DNA from 2 places in the Mesorhizobium sp. BR1-1-2 genome. Region 2 is predicted to be linked to the other one. Evidence: riboswitches for the same ligand, from Rfam matches in the RefSeq annotation. Region 2 holds a riboswitch; the other holds the start of a gene.
What was found. A riboswitch is a leader RNA that binds a small molecule or an ion and turns the genes downstream of it on or off. The one in region 2 is predicted to bind S-adenosylmethionine.
Positions count from the first base shown of each region.

Region 1: it holds a riboswitch for S-adenosylmethionine, as region 2 does, so the genes downstream of both, metX (homoserine O-acetyltransferase MetX) here and LB551_RS20770 (O-succinylhomoserine sulfhydrylase) in region 2, are expected to answer to the same signal.

Region 1 covers NZ_JAIUID010000004.1:31,737-40,083, reverse strand. Annotated here, with positions in the region: gene LB551_RS09760 (aldo/keto reductase) at 1-535, opposite strand, end outside; gene LB551_RS09755 (gamma-glutamylcyclotransferase) at 654-1,175, opposite strand; gene LB551_RS09750 (DUF2125 domain-containing protein) at 1,314-2,312, shown strand; gene LB551_RS09745 (sugar kinase) at 2,422-3,351, shown strand; gene LB551_RS09740 (prephenate/arogenate dehydrogenase family protein) at 3,348-4,283, opposite strand; gene hisC (histidinol-phosphate transaminase) at 4,290-5,399, opposite strand; SAM riboswitch at 5,535-5,612, shown strand; gene metX (homoserine O-acetyltransferase MetX) at 5,722-6,891, shown strand; gene metW (methionine biosynthesis protein MetW) at 6,950-7,564, shown strand; gene LB551_RS09720 (DUF1330 domain-containing protein) at 7,576-7,896, opposite strand; gene LB551_RS09715 (DUF1194 domain-containing protein) at 8,077-8,347, opposite strand, start outside.
Region 2 covers NZ_JAIUID010000009.1:120,461-128,807, reverse strand. Annotated here, with positions in the region: gene mmsA (multiple monosaccharide ABC transporter ATP-binding protein) at 1-1,212, shown strand, start outside; gene mmsB (multiple monosaccharide ABC transporter permease) at 1,209-2,501, shown strand; gene araD1 (AraD1 family protein) at 2,701-3,693, shown strand; gene LB551_RS20780 (ABC transporter substrate-binding protein) at 3,742-4,515, opposite strand; gene LB551_RS20775 (2'-deoxycytidine 5'-triphosphate deaminase) at 4,614-5,708, opposite strand; SAM riboswitch at 5,786-5,863, shown strand; gene LB551_RS20770 (O-succinylhomoserine sulfhydrylase) at 5,921-7,111, shown strand; gene LB551_RS20765 (ceramide glucosyltransferase) at 7,134-8,285, opposite strand.

The sequences.
Region 1 (8,347 bases), on a different contig from region 2:
CGTAGCGCGGCAGGCTGCGCAGGCTCGCCACGTCAAGTGCGGCGCGCAGCTGGGCGGCGTCTAGGTTGGAGCAGCCGGCGTAGCGGATCTTGCCCTTGGCGAGCAGCTTTTCATAGGCGCCGAGGGTTTCCTCATAGGGCGTGGTCGGATCCGGCCAGTGCGACAGATAGAGATCGATGAACTCGGTCTGCAGCCGCTTCAGCGATGCATCGACGGCCTTTTCGATGTAAGCGGCGGACAGGTCCTTGTGGCCCTGTCCCATGTCCGAGCCGACTTTGGTGATCACCACGACCTTGTCCCGGTTGCCGCGGTCCTTCATCCATTTGCCGATGATGGTTTCTGATTCGCCGCCCTGGTGGCCGGGCACCCAGCGCGAATAGGCGTCCGCTGTGTCGACCGCGTTCAGGCCAGCGCCGACGAAGCGGTCGAGCAGGTCGAACGACGTCTTTTCGTCGGCGGTCCAGCCGAAGACATTGCCGCCCAGGACCAGGGGCGCGATGGAAAGGTCGGTGCGACCGAGACGGCGTTTCTGCAAGGCTGATCTCCGTGGGTGGGATTGGGCGGCTGCCGCCCATTGCGGGTTCGAGGCCTAAGCTAGGTCTTGCCGCATCGAGGTCAAAGGCCTCACCGGGCTTTTCCGCAGAGCCAGCGCTTCACAAAGGCGCGATCCGCCTGGCGACGTCTTCCAGCCAGTGATCGCGAATGCCGAGCGCCCGGAGATGGTCCAGCGTGCTCGACACATAGTCCTCGTTGTTGCCGGACTGGCCGACAGCGCCGCGCACCACAGCAGCGGCATGGGCGGCATCGAGCGCACCGGCATACTGCTCATGGTCGCGGTCGACGATATAAGCCACGGCCTCGGCCGTGCCGCCGCCGTCGAGGCGGACGTTGAGCATGCGCTCGAGATAGACATTGGTGACCAGCTCGCGCTCACGCAGATAGGCGACGACCTCGTCCCGCAACTCGCCCGGCACCCGGAAAGCCAGCCCGACGCAGGAGCCCCCGCGGTCAAGGCCGAGCACCAGCCCCGGACGTTCCCGCGTGCCGCGATGGACGAAGGAATAGACGCACAGCGCGCGACGATAGCCATGCAGGCGCGCCCGCCTTGTCTCGACATGCGCGAACCCCGGCCGCCATATCAATGAACCATAGCCAAACACCCAAAAATCGCCCATATCGCCGTGCCTGATTGCGTAAGAATGGCAACACCACACCGGAATCGGTGTTTTTTCCGTCCATCTCTGTCTACCTATTGTCGTTGCCAGAATCGACAGCCCGCCCACAGCCCCCCATGCGTGAACGAGAACCGCAGCATGACGTCCACTGACGAACGCCAGCCGAAGCATCGCCGCCGCCTGTTCTGGCTTGCAGCGTTTGTCATCGCGCTGTTCGCCATCTACAGCGGCGGCTGGTTCTATCTCGCCGACAGGGTCCGGAGCGAAGCCGACAAGGCGGTCGCCACGCTCAACAAAAGTGGCATCGAGGCCGGCTGCGCCAATCTCCAGGTCAGCGGTTATCCCCTGAGCTTCGCCGTCTCCTGCGACAATCTTGCCTATGAGGACGACGCCAAGAACGTTGCCGCCTCCGCCGGCTCCTTCAACGCCGTAGCCCAGATCATCCAGCCGCTGTCGCCGGTCGCGGACCTGCGCGGTCCGCTCAGGACCTCGGTTCCGGGCATGGTGCCGCTGTGGATCGACTGGGATGATCTCCAGGCCAACGTCAAGCTCTCATGGCCGCTGCCGCGGCGCATTTCGCTCACGGCCGAGGGCCTGTCCGGCCAGACCGATCCGGCCGACGACACCGATCCGGTGCAACTGTTCAGCGCCGGCAGGGCGGCGGGCCAGCTGCAGCCGAACGGCAGGGATATCGACTATATCGGCAGCTTCGGCGATCTGGAGATCGACCCCGATGCGATTGGGGGCCGCGTCCTGCCGCCGCTCGACGCCAGTGGCGAGGCGACGCTGAAGAACGGCCTGGCACTGATCGGAACGCAACTGAAAAGCCTGCGCGGCCAGGCTATCGAGATCCGCAGGCTCGATTTGTCGTCGGGCACGGCGCACGTCGCCGTTTCCGGGCCGCTGTCGGTCGACGCCGAGGGCCTGGTCGATGCCGATCTGATGATCAGACTGAAAGACCCGAAAGCCGTGGCCGCCATTCTCGGCGCCGCCATACCCGAGCAGAAGAACCAGATCGAACAAGGCTTTGCCGCCCTGGCGCTGCTCGGCAACGAACCGTCGATGCCGCTCAAGGTGGTCAAGGGCAAGGCCTCGCTCGGCTTTATCCCGCTGGGCAAGATCAAGCCGGTCGACTAGAGCAATTCCAGGAAAAGTGTGGACGGTTTTCCGTCCGGAATTGCGTCAAACAAAGAGGTAGAGCAGTTCGCCGTTTCCGTGAAACGGTGAACTGCGCTAAGCATCCCCAATGGACAGACCGGCAAAACTCCTGAGCGTCGGCGCGCTGACGCTCGACACCATACTTCGCGTCGAAACGCTTCCTCTCCATCAGGGCAAGTACATGGCCGCCGATGGCGTGCAGATCGCTTCCGGCATGGCCACGAGTGCCGCCTGCGCCGCACGCCGGCTGGGCGCCGAAGTGTGGCTTTGGACGAGCGCCGGCGATGATCAGGTCGGCGACCAGCTGATATCGGGCATCGAGGCGGAGGGCGTCGATTGCAGTCTCGTCCGTCGCGTCGCCGGAGCGCGCTCGGCGCTGGCCGCGATCCTTGTCGACGGCCATGGCGAGCGCATCATCGTGCCTTTCTACGATCAGCGCGCCCAGGCCGATCCCGACGGCTTGCCGGTCGCCGATCTCACCGCTTTCGATGCCGTGCTGGTCGATGTGCGCTGGCCGGGTGCGGCAGCGCTGGCGCTCAGCGCTGCGCGCGCTGCCCGCCGCCCCGGGATTCTCGATGCCGACACCGCGCCATTGGCAGTGCTGGAGCGGCTGTTGCCGCTCGCCTCGCACATCGTCGCCTCCGAACCGGCGGCGCGCATCGTCTGCGGCCAGGCGGCGGACCCGCAGGCCGCATGCGCCTACCTTGCGTCGCGCACCGACGCTTTCGTCGCGGTAACCGCTGGCGGCGCCGGAACCTGGTGGCATGACAGGCACGCCGGTTGCGTGCGCCACGTCGCTGCGCCAAAGGTCAAGGTGGTGGATACGCTGGCAGCCGGCGACGTCTTTCATGGTGCCTTCGCCGCGGGGTTGGGGCAAGCCATGCCGATCGAGCAGGCGCTGCGCTTTGCCAGCGCGGCCGCGGCGCTCAAATGTCAGCGCTTCGGCGGCAGGTTGGGCGCGCCGAACGAGGCCGAGACGCTGGCGATGATGACGGCGACCTGGCCTGAAGGAGCCTAGTTTTTCGCCGGATGCTCGACCGCCTGGCGGCCGAAATCCGGCACGTCGATGTCCTGGCCGGCCTCGATGATCGAGCGGCGCACGGCGCGGGTACGGGTGAACAGGTCGAACAGCTTGTCGCCGTCGCCCCAGCGGATCGCCCGCTGCAGAAAAGCCAGATCCTCCGAGAACCGTGCCAGCATTTCCAGGATCGCATCCTTGTTGTGCAGGCACACGTCCCGCCACATGGTCGGATCGGAGGCGGCGAGACGCGTGAAGTCGCGGAAACCGGAAGCGGAATATTTGATGACTTCCGTCTTGGTCACCGATTCCAGGTCATCAGCGGTGCCGACGATGTTGTAGGCGATGATGTGCGGCAAATGCGAGACGATGGCCAGCGTCATGTCGTGATGCTGCGGATCCATCGTGTCGATGTTGGCGCCGCAACGGCGCCAGAACTCGGACAGCTTTTCCAGCGCGTCCGTATCCGTGCCCGGCAGCGGCGTGAAAATGCACCAGCGGTTGTCGAACAGATCGGCGAAACCGGCATCGGGCCCTGATTTCTCCGTGCCGGCCAGCGGATGGCCGGGAATGAAATGCACGCCGCCGGGTATATGCGGCTGCATCTGTGCGATCACGGAAGCCTTGGTCGAGCCGACATCGGTGACGATGGCGCCTCTCTTCAGCGCCGGCGCGATCTCCTGCGCCACCGCGCCGGACGAGCCGACCGGCACCGAGACGATAACCAGGTCGGCATCGCGGACCGCTTCCTTGGCATCGATGGTGTAGGAGGAGCCCAGCCCAAGCTCTTGCGCCCGCGCCAGCGTTGCGGCACTGCGCGTCGAGATGGCGACATGGCCGGCCAGGCCCTCGCGGCTGATGACCCGTGCCAGCGACGAGCCGATCAGGCCGATACCGACAAGCGCGATCTTTTCGAACATCGGTGATGCCATGGCGTTCTAGCTTTTCAGGAATGTCGTGAGTGCCGCGACAACGCCGCGATTGGCCTCTTCGGTGCCGACGGTCATGCGCAGCGCGTTGGGAAATCCGTAGCCCGAAACACGCCGCAGTATGTAGCCGCGCTGGGTGAGATAATCGTCCGCCGCCGCGGCCGAATGCTTGCCGTCGTCGGGAAAATGAATGAGGAGGAAATTGCCGACGCTTGGCGTTACCCGCAACCCGAGCCCGGTCATCTGTTCGCTCAGCCAGGCCAGCCAGGTCTCGTTGTGCGCGACGCTGCGCTCGACATGGGCGCGGTCGCGCACGGCGGCGATGCCGGCCTCGATCGCCGTCGCATTGACATTGAAGGGGCCGCGTATGCGGTTGATCGCATCGACGATGTGCATCGGCCCATACATCCATCCGATCCGCGCCCCGCCAAGTCCGATCTTGGAGAAGGTGCGGGTCATGACCACGTTCTGCGAGCTGCCCGCCAGCTCGATGCCGGCCTCGTAGTCGTTGCGCCTGACATATTCGGCATAGGCGGCGTCGAGCACCAGAAGCACGTTCTTCGGCAGGCCGGCATGCAGGCGGCGCACCTCCTGGAACGGCACGTAAGTGCCGGTCGGATTGTTGGGATTGGCGAGGAACACGATCTTCGTACGTGGCGTTACGGCCGCTAGGATCGCATCGATGTCGGCGCGCTCCTCGGTCTCCTTCACCGCGACCGGCGTCGCACCCGCCGACTGGATGTAGATCTTGTAGACCATGAAGGCATGTTCGGTGAATATGGCCTCGTCACCGGGCGCGAGATAGGTCTGCGCCAGCAGGCCGAGGATCTCGTCGGAGCCGTTGGAACAGATGATGTTCTGTGCGTTGAGCCCATGCACCTCGGCGATTGCCTCGCGCAGGCGCCGGGCGGTGCCGTCGGGATAGACGTCGAGCTTGGCGGCGACCTCGCGCGCGGCCTCGATTGCCTTCGGCGAGGGGCCGAGCGGGTTCTCGTTCGACGACAGCTTGTGGACCTTGTCCACCCCGGCGGGGGCCGCGCTCTTGCCCGGCACATAGGCCTCGATGTCCATGATGCCCGCGCGCGGGGTTGGACGTGCCTTGTCCGGGGTCTGGCTCATATCACAAATCCGTCGAGAACGCTTCCGTCCTGGAAGCCGCTGCGGAAATACAAGCCATGGCTCGCAATGTCGAGAGGTGGCAGTGGTGCCAGCAGGCGGCATTGACGGCGAGGCAGGTGAGTTCTAGAAGGGCAGCAACAGTTCCGTGGTGATTTGGCCGGTCGGCTTGCAGCCACGTTAAACAATTCGCTAAAGGGCCGTTTGCGTGACGTAACCGGCTTTGCGAAGGCATTGCCGGTTTTTTATTGTCCGCGGCCGGCCGGACAGTGTCGGGCCCGTATTCGGTTTCCGACAGACACGTCGTGCGATGTAAGAGGATGCGATGGCCGCTCAGCGCGCTGGCAGAACCAACAACGAGGCAGACCAACCGTCGAGCCCGGTCGTGCGCTTCGGCGCCGACAAGCCGCTCAAGCTCGACGCCGGCACGCTGCTGTCGCCGTTTCAGATCGCCTACCAGACCTACGGCACGCTGAACGACGCCCGTTCCAACGCCATTCTCGTATGCCACGCATTGACCGGCGACCAGCATGTGGCCAGCACCAATCCGGTGACCGGCAAGCCGGGCTGGTGGGAAGTGTTGATCGGCCCCGGCAAGATCATCGACACAAACCGCTTCTTCGTCATCTGCTCAAACGTGATCGGCGGCTGCCTCGGTTCCACCGGTCCGGCCTCCACCAATCCCGCTACCGGCAAGCCCTATGGGCTCGACCTTCCGGTCATCACCATCCGCGACATGGTGCGTGCCCAGCAGATGCTGATCGACCATTTCGGCATCGAAAAACTGTTTTGCGTGCTCGGCGGGTCGATGGGCGGCATGCAGGTGCTGCAATGGGCGTCGAGCTATCCGGAACGTGTTTTCTCGGCGCTGCCGATTGCCACCGGCGCGCGGCATTCCTCGCAGAACATCGCTTTCCACGAGGTCGGCAGGCAGGCCGTGATGGCCGACCCAGAATGGCATGGCGGCAAGTATTTCGACCACGGCAAACGCCCGGAAAAGGGGCTCGCCGTGGCGCGCATGGCCGCCCACATCACCTACCTGTCGGAAGCAGCCTTGCACCGGAAGTTCGGCCGCAACCTGCAGGACCGCGAAGCTCTGACCTTCGGCTTCGACGCCGACTTCCAGATCGAGAGCTATCTGCGTCACCAGGGCATGACGTTCGTCGACCGTTTCGACGCCAATTCCTATCTCTACATGACGCGGTCCATGGATTATTTCGACCTCGCCGCCGACCATGGCGGCAGGCTGGCTGACGCTTTTGCGGGCACCAAGACCCGCTTTTGCCTGGTGTCGTTCACCTCGGACTGGCTGTTTCCGACCGAGGAGAGCCGCTCGATCGTCCATGCGCTGAATGCCGCCGGTGCGTCGGTGTCCTTCGTCGAGATCGAGACCGATCGCGGGCACGACGCCTTCCTGCTCGACGAGCCGGAACTGTTCGCCGCCATCAACGGCTTCATCGGCTCGGCCGCGCGAGCGAGAGGGCTCGGCGCATGATCCCGCAGAATTGCAGACCTGTCGGTCACGGATCACGCGCCACGACAAGGGGCAAGCCATGAGCGTCAACCGCGCCCAACGCGTCGATCTCGAGGTAATCGCCGGTCTGATCCCGCCGCAATCGCGGGTGCTGGACGTCGGTTCCGGCGATGGCTCGCTGCTCGAGCTTTTGCAGGAGACCAAGCAGATCGACGGCCGCGGACTGGAACTGTCGCAGCGCGGTGTCAACGAATGCGTGGCGCGCGGCCTCTCCGTCGTCCAGGGCGACGCCGACAAGGATCTTGAATTCTATCCCGACAAGGGTTTCGACTTCGTCGTCCTGTCGCAGACCTTGCAGGCGACCCGCAACCCGAAGCTCGTTCTCGACGAACTGCTCAGGATCGGCGAACACGCCATCGTGTCCTTCCCCAATTTCGGCCACTGGCGGGTGCGCCTGTCGCTGTTCGTCAAAGGCCGCATGCCGGTGACCAAGGACCTGCCCTATTCCTGGTACGACACGCCAAACATCCATTTCTGCACCATCCGCGACTTCGTCAATTTGTGCGAGGAGCTTGGCGCGAGCGTGGAAAGGGCAACCGCGCTCGACGCCAACGGCCAGAAGATCGGCCTGTCGATGCCGTGGTGGTTCTGGAATTTCTTCGGCCAGCAAGCGGTGTTCTTGTTGAAGCGATAAGGCACGCCGCTTCATTCCAGGACATCCGTGGCCTTGTGTGGATGTTCGACGCCGTCGACGAACACCACATCGGCGGTCGAATTGTCCGTCCGCAGCGGCAGTATCGCCTGATAGGCAGCTGAATCGTACCAGCGGCGCGCACGTTGTTTGTCCGGAAATTCGATGATGATGAGATGCCCCGGCCAGTCATTCTCGATCATCTCCACATCGCCGCCATGGACCAGGAACCGGCCGCCGAAAGGTTCCAGCGTGGCATCGATCTTCTGCAGGTATTCGACAATCTGCGGGCCCATCTTGACCCGGCGCATGTGAGCAACGGCATAAGCGGTCATGGCGTAACTCCCTTCGGTTCGAGGCCGACGACCGGCCGCGCAAGGCAATCTGCCCAACCATCGGCCAGGATGCGATTACCTCCGAGGTCATCGAATAGCTGCGACCCGAGGCAGGCAACGCTGTCTTCGGCTTGGCCTTGAAGACAGGTCTGGGCTTCGTCCGCCGGATGCTTCAGATGCTCATCGGTCAAGTTCCGGGAAATAGGGATCCGACAGAAACCGCCTGTCCCGCTCCCCAAGCAGGCAGTCGACCGGCGGGTCGGCGTCGACGCGGGTGATTGCGGGCCTGTCCCGAATGCCACTTACTTCGAGGATCAGCTTACGCCGGATCGCCGTCGAAAATTCGGCGGCTGTATAAATCGGCAGCACGAAGGAGCCCGGCCCGCCGGTTACGCACTGGGCGTAGTACCGGTCGAGATGGCTGAAGGTGGGCGATGGATTGATCAGGATC
Region 2 (8,347 bases):
GAACACGCCCGATACGGCGTCATAGACTGGAATGCCAACGAGGCGCGCACCAGCGCCTTGCTGAAGAAGGTGGGCCTCAAGGAGGACCCCAAGACACTGATCACCAATATCGGTGTCGGCAAGCAGCAGCTGGTCGAGATCGCCAAGGCGCTGAGCAAGGAGGTCAAGCTCCTGATCCTCGACGAGCCGACGGCGTCGCTCAGCGAGAAGGACAGCCAGGCGCTGCTCGACCTTCTGCTCGAATTCAAGCGACAAGGCATGACCTCGATCCTGATCTCGCACAAGCTCAACGAGGTGAACCGGGTCGCCGACAAGGTGACCGTCATCCGCGACGGGCGAACCATCGAGACGCTGTCCAGGAAGGACATCTCGGAAGACCGCATCATCACCTCGATGGTCGGCCGTTCGCTCGACGACCGCTATCCGCCGCGCGAGCCTGCTATCGGCGAGGTCGTCTTCGAAGTGAAGAACTGGTCGGTCTTTCACCCGCTCCATGCCGAGCGGCAGGTGATCAAGGGCATCGACATCAATGTGCGCAAGGGCGAGGTGGTCGGCATTGCCGGGCTGATGGGCGCCGGGCGAACCGAATTCGCCATGAGCCTGTTCGGCCGCTCCTATGGGCGCCGCATCACCGGCGAGGTGCTGCTCAAGGGCAAGCCGATCGACGTCTCCTCGGTGAGCAGGGCGGTCGAACACGGCATTGCCTATGTGACCGAGGATCGCAAGACTTACGGCCTCAATCTCATCGACCACATCAAGCACAACATTACGCTGGCCAATCTCGGCGGCGTGTCGCGCCACAGCGTGATCGACGATTTGCGCGAGCTTGCCGTCGCCAACGACTATCGCAAGCAGACCAACATCCGCGCCTCCAGCGTCTATCAGATGACCGGCAATCTTTCCGGCGGCAACCAGCAGAAGGTGGTGCTGTCGAAATGGCTGTTCGCCGACCCGGAAGTGCTGATCCTGGACGAGCCGACGCGCGGCATCGATGTCGGCGCCAAATATGAAATCTACACGATCATCGCGCGCCTCGCCGCCGAAGGTAAGGCGATCGTGGTCATCTCGTCGGAAATGCCCGAACTGCTCGGCATCACCGACCGCATCTATGTCATGAACGAAGGCCGCATCGTCGGCGAAATGCCCGCGGCGGACGCAAGCCAAGAAAGAATAATGCGCGCCATCGTTCGGGGAGAAGGAAAAGCAGCATGAGCACGGAAAGCGCCCCCGCCCCGCAGAGCAACGTCGCCGAAGATGTCGGGCAGCGTCCACGCATCGCCGTATCGGCGCTGGCGACGAACCTGCGCGAATACGGCCTGATCCTGGCGCTGATCGCCATCATGGTGTTCTTCCAGTTCACCACTTCGGGAACGCTGTTCAAGCCGGTGAACCTGAGCAATCTGGTGCAGCAGAACTCCTTCATCATCGTGATGGCGCTCGGCATGCTGCTGGTCATCGTGTCGGGCCATATCGACCTCAGCGTGGGGTCCGTGGCGGGCTTCATCGGGGCGCTGGCGGCGATGATGATGGTGATCTGGCCTCTCGGCATATTCAGCAACCCGCTGGTGGTTTCCATCGTCTGCCTGATCGTGGGCGGCCTGATCGGCGCGGCGCAAGGCTACTGGATCGCCTACCACCGAATACCGAGCTTCATCGTGACGCTGGCCGGCATGCTGATCTTCCGCGGCATCTGCCAGGCGCTGCTCGGCGGCGGATCTTCGGTCGGGCCGCTGCCGCCCGAGTTCAAGGCGCTCAGCTCCGGCTTCATTCCAGATGTCATCGGACCGCTGACGCTGATCCCGCCAACGGTGAATGCAGCCGGCAAGACGATTATGGGCAGCGGCCTGACGCTGCACATGACGACGATCGTGCTGGGCCTGGTCGCCGTGCTGGCCTACGCCTATTTCGGGCTGCGGACGCGACGCAAACGCGAACGCCACGGCTATGAGGCCGAGCCCTTTACCCTGTTCGTCATCAAGACGCTGGTCGGCAGCGCGCTGGCGCTGTTCCTGGTCTACCAGTTCGCCAGCTACCGGGGCCTGCCGGTGGTGCTGCTCGTCATGGGCCTGCTGATCTCGCTGTTCGTCTTCGTCACCAAGCGCATGACGATCGGCCGGCGCATCTATGCGATGGGCGGCAATGCCAAGGCCGCGCAGCTGTCGGGCATCAAGACCGAGCGCCTGACGCTCTACGTGTTCGTCAATATGGGCGTGCTGTCGGCGCTTGGCGGCCTGATCATCGCGGCGCGCCTTGGCCAAGCCGTGCCGGCGGCAGGCCTCGGCAGCGAGCTCGACGTCATCGCCGCGGTGTTCATCGGCGGCGCCTCGGCGATGGGCGGCGTCGGTCAGGTCATCGGCGCGGTGGTCGGCGGCTTCATCATGGGCGTGATGAACAACGGCATGTCGATCATGGGCGTCAATGTCGACTGGCAGCAAGTGGTCAAGGGCCTGGTGCTGCTCGGCGCCGTTATCTTCGACGTCTACAACAAGAACAAGGCCTGAACAGGCTTCAGGCGAGGCAAGCAGGAGGCATACGGTCGCGGCGTTGCCGGCAATTCGCCGGCTTGAAGAAGTCCTTCAGGGACCGGGCTCGCGAGCGCAATCCGGACGAAGAGTTCAACCCGTGGCACGGCTAGTCCGAGCCGCGCAGGTCAGGGTTTGCCAGAAGGCAGCCATGCCAAGATATGAGAGAGGACTGATCATGCTGATCTCGCAGATTCTCGACGACGCCGAGACCATCCGTGTCGTTGCCCGCACGGGCGGCAAGACCCGGATCATCAACGGCGCGCGCAGCGTCTATTCGCTGGCGATGGAAGCCGCTCGTACCGGCGTCGGCCTTGCCGCGCTGATCGAACGCAAGGGGCTCGGCGAGACCGTCGATCTCGACGCCGCCTACAAGAAGGGGCGGCTGCTGTCGCCGATCAATCATCCCGATCCGGCGCATCTGCATCTGACCGGCACGGGGCTGACGCATCTCGGCTCGGCGGCGACGCGCGATTCCATGCACAAGAAGCTCAGCACCGACGGCGAGGAGCAGCTCACCGATTCCATGAAGATGTTCCGCATGGGGCTGGAAGGCGGCAAACCCGCGAAAGGCCAGATCGGGGTGCAGCCGGAATGGTTCTACAAGGGCAATGGCACGATGGCCGTGGCGCCGGGTGCCGCGCTCCTGTCACCGGCCTTCGCCAAGGACGCCGGCGAGGAGCCCGAGGTTGCCGGCATCTATGTCATCGGCGACGACGGCGCGCCGTTCCGGGTCGGCTTCACGCTGTCGAACGAATTTTCCGACCATGTGACCGAACGCGTGAACTACCTCTTCCTCGCCCATTCCAAGCTGCGCAACGCCTCCTTCGGACCGGAGATCCTGGTCGGCGACCTGCCCGCCGACATCAGGGGCTCCTCGCGCATCTGGCGCGACAGCAAGTTGATGTGGGAAAAGCCGTTCCTGTCGGGCGAAGCGAACATGTCGCACACCATCGCCAATCTCGAACACCACCATTTCAAATATTCGGCTTTCCGCCAGCCAGGCGACGTGCATGTGCACATGTTCGGCACCGCGACCCTGTCCTTCGCCGACGGCATCAAGACCGAAGCCGGCGACGTGTTCGAGATCGAGGCCGGGGATTTCGGCCTGCCGCTGCGCAACCCGCTCGAAATCGAAAAGCCGGTGAAGGTGGCGGTGAAGGCGCTGTGAGATGAGCGCGATCTCCTCCCTGGTGGGAGGAGATCGGCAGCTTCCATCTCAATAAATATCGAAGTCGAAATACTTGTCCTGGATCTTCTTGTAGGTGCCGTCGGCGACGATGGCGTCGATGGCTGCGTTGAGCTTGTCGCGCAGCGCCGTATCCTCGAGACGCACGGCAATGCCGGCTTCGGTCTCGGTGCCCTTGACGTCGCCGACCATCTTGCAGCAACCGTCGCTCGCCTTCTTCATCCAGTCCATCAGCACGAACTTGTCGGAAAGGACGGCATCGAGGCGGCCGTTCTGGAGATCGGTGATTGCCTCTTCCTGGGTGGGATAGAGCTTCGCTTCGGCGCCGGCCTTGCCATAGACGTCCTGGGCGTAGTTGGCCTGCGTGGTCGCCGCCTGGGCGCCGACCGTCTTGCCGGCGAGCGCCGCCGGTTCGGTCGAGGCGATGTCGCTGTCCTTCAAGGCGACGAGCGACAGCGGCGTCGTATAGTATTTGTGGGTGAACGCGACCTGCTTCTTGCGCTCCTCGGTGATGCTCATCGAAGCGATGATGGCGTCGAATTTCTTGGCCTGCAGCGCCGGGATGATGCCGTCCCAGTCCTGGGTGACGATCTCGCATTCGACCTTCATCTGCGCGCACAAGGCGTTGGCGATGTCGATGTCGAAGCCCTCGACCTTGCCGTCGGGCGTGATGGTGTTGAACGGCGGGTAGGCGCCCTCGGTGCCGATCTTGATTTTCTCCGCCGCATGCGCCGACAGGGCGCCGGCACCAAGCGTCAGCATGGCGGCGGCCGCCGCCGATATGATCCATTTCGAAATCTGCATTTTCATTCCCCTTGAGCACCGCCACGTCGGCGGCCGGCGAGGCAGCCAAGCATGGCGGGCCGGCGCAGGCAAGTATCTTGCCTGACGGTGTTGAGCGTTCAGGATGCGGCGCGAAAGTGCTTGGACAGCTTCAGGCCCTGCGCCTGGTAGTTGGAGCCGAGCTCGGTGCCGTAAAGCGCCTGCGGCCGCTTCAGCATATGCTCGTAGACCAGCCGGCCGACGATCTGGCCATGATCGAGGATGAACGGCACCTCATGGCTGCGCACTTCGAGCACGGCGCGGCTGCCGGTGCCGCCGGCCGCCGAGTGGCCGAAGCCCGGATCGAAGAAGCCGGCATAGTGGACACGGAACTCGCCCACCAGGGGATCGAAGGGCGTCATTTCGGCCGCGTAGAGCGGCGGCACATGCACCGCTTCCTGGCTGACGAGGATGTAGAACTCGTCGGGATCGAGCACCAGCTCGCCGGCGCCGCTCTTGTGGATCGGCTCCCAGAAGTCGACGATCTCCTGCGCCGCGCGCTTGTCGACATCGACGAGGCCGGTATGGTGCTTGCCGCGATAGCCGACCAGCCCGTCACTGTCGCCGTTGAGATCGATCGACAATGCGATGCCGCCGCCGGAGATGTTCGGCGGTTCGGTGGCGACCAGCATTTCGGCCCGGTGCAATTGATGCAACTCTGCTTCCGAGAGCAGCGCATTGCCGGTGCGGAAGCGTATCTGCGAAAGGCGCGAGCCGGCGCGTACGACGATCGGGAAGGTGCGCGGGCTGACTTCAAGATAGAGCGGACCGTGATAGCCGGCGGCGATCTTGTCGAACTCGTGGCCGCGATCGGTCATCACGCGGGTGAAGATATCGAGCCGCCCGGTCGAGCTCTTGGGATTGGCGGACGCCGAAATTTCCGTCGGCAGCGCCAGGCTTTCGAGCAGGGGCACGATGTAGACGCAACCGGTTTCCAGAACAGCGCCGTCGGCCAGGCTGATCTCGTGCAGCTTCAGCCGGTCGAGTTTTTCACTGACCTTGTGGTTGGGACCCGGCAGGAAGGACGCGCGCACCCGCCACGCCTTGTCGCCGAGCCTCAGATCAAGGCTGGCCGGCTGGATCTGGTCGGCGTCGAGCGCACGCGACGACTTCAGCGCGCCGGACTGGAACAGCGCCGCAATGTCCTGATCGGGAAGAATTCCTGTCTGCCGCAAAGTCTGGCTCCGCTCTGCTGGTACAAATCTCTTAATGAAGCCGGCAATTGACGCAAGCGTGGCGCGGGTCTAAAGGGTCGTTATCCCGTGGTGATTTGGCCGGTCGGCTTGCAGCCACGTTAAACAAGTCGCTAAAGGACCGTCGGGCCGCAAGGCCGTATGGACCGGTTGCGACTTTTTCGCGGCCGGTTTTTTTGTGTTTGGATAGGACGATGACGAGCAAGACGCGCAACTGGAAGCCTCAGACCGCACTCGTGCATGGCGGGACCCTGCGTTCCGGCTTCGGTGAAACCTCCGAGGCGATATACCTGACCCAGGGTTATGTCTATGAGACGGCCCAAGCCGCCGAAGCCCGCTTCAAGGGGGAGCAACCCGGCTTCATCTATTCGCGCTACGCCAATCCGACAGTCGACATGTTCGAGAAGCGCATGTGCGCGCTCGAAGGCGCCGAGGACGCGCGCGCCACCGCGTCCGGCATGGCGGCGGTGACGGCAGCCCTCCTGTGCAGTGTCAAGGCCGGCGATCATATCGTTGCGGCGCGCGCGCTGTTCGGCTCCTGCCGCTGGGTGGTCGAGACGCTGGCGCCGCGTTACGGCATCGAGGCGACGCTGGTCGACGGCACCGACATCGCCAACTGGGAAAAGGCGGTGCGGCCCAATACCAAGCTGTTTTTCCTGGAAAGCCCGACCAACCCGACGCTTGAGGTGGTGGACATATCAGCCGTCGCTTCGCTTGCCAATTCGATCGGCGCGCGGCTGGTCGTGGACAATGTCTTCGCCACGCCGCTGCAGCAGAAGCCGTTGCAGCTCGGCGCGCATGTCGTGGTCTATTCGGCGACCAAGCACATCGATGGCCAGGGCCGCTGTCTCGGCGGCGTCATCCTGTCGGACAAGAAGTGGATCGACGAGAACCTGCACGATTATTTCCGCCATACCGGCCCCAGCCTGTCGCCGTTCAACGCCTGGACGCTGCTCAAGGGCCTGGAAACGCTGCCGCTGCGCGTGCGCCAGCAGACGGAAAGCGCCGGCAAGATCGCCGATTTCCTGGCCGAGCAGCCGGAGATCGCCCGCGTCATCTATCCCGGCCGCGCCGACCATCCGCAGGCCGATATCGTCAAGAAGCAGATGTCGGGCGGCTCCACCCTGATCTGCTTTGACGTCAAGAGCGGCAAGCAGGGTGCCTTCGCCTTGCAGAACGCGCTCGACATCGTCCTGATCTCGAACAATCTCGGCGACGCCAAAAGCCTGATCACCCATCCGGCGACGACGACGCACAAGAACCTCAGCGACGAAGCGCGCGCCGAGCTCGGCATCGGACCCGGCACGCTCAGGCTGTCGGTCGGGCTGGAAGATACCGACGACCTGCTGGACGACATCGCGCAGGCGTTGAAGGCCGCGAAATAGAGGGCGAACTCAACCGCCGACATCAAGCGCGCGACGGCGTCTCTTCGAGCTCGGCCGCCTTGGTGCCGATGGTCATGGCGTTGCCGCGCCAGTCGACGGCCCCGCCCAGCCAACCGCGCACCCAGATCGCGGGCAACATCAGGTCGCGTGCGATCATCGAGGCGACGATGCGCGGCGACAGATACCAGCCCTTTGCCGAGGCGAGCATGCATTCCGGCAGATAGGCGAGCGCCAGCACGCAAAGCGCTGTCATGGGCAGGCTGACGCCGGCGCTGGCCGCGGCGATCAGCGCCAGCACGAGCGGGGCCGCCACGCCGGTCAGGATCTCGGGGGCGAAGAACAGCGGGAAGGTGACGCGGCGCAGGCGCGCCCAGCGGGCCTGGCGCGACCAGATCTCGCCCGGCATGCGCCACCCGAGCGGCTGCTCGAACGGCGACGCGACGAGATTGACGCGCAGGCACAGCCTGTTGACCAGTTTGGTCGACGCGGCATCCTCCGCGATCTCGGCGGCGAGCGCACGGATGCCGCCATTGGCGTCGAGCATCTGCTTGTTCCACAACATGCTTTTGCCCTGGGCAAAGCCGAGGCCAAGCGCCTCGCCGGCATATTGCCAGCGCGCCTGCAGCGTGTTGAGGAAGGCGCATTCGACTTCTGCCCAGAAACCGTCAGGGCGTGAACCGATCGGCGTCGAGCAAACCAGGCCGGTGTCCCGCCGCCATGCCGCCATCAGGTGCTGGACGTAGTCTTTCGGCATCAGCACGTTGGAATCGGCGAGAATGACCCAGTCGTGGCGCGCAGCCTCCCAGCCCTTGACGCAATTGTTCAGTTTCGGGTTGGCGCTGATGCGGTCGTCGCCGGTGAGCAGGCGTGCCGGTACGGCTGGAAAGCGGGCGATGGCGGCGCGGATCGGCTTGACCGCGGGGTCGTCGGCATGGGCGACACAGAAGATCAGTTCGTAGCGCGGCCAGTCGAGCGAGAAAGCGCGCTCAAGCGTCTCATGGGTAAACGGCTCGACGCCGCGCGCCGGGATGACGATCGACACAGGCAGCGGCTTGCCCGCCGGCGGCGCGATGGCGGCGCGCCGTTTCAGGCGCGAGCAGGCGAGCAGGATGCTGGCGAGATTTGAGGCGATGAGAGCGATCGAAAGCGAGCCGGTTATGAGAGCGAGTTCCATCGATATCCGGTCACTCCAGAAAAACCGGCCCGCTTGGCCGCCGTTTTCGACAGTTCGACAGA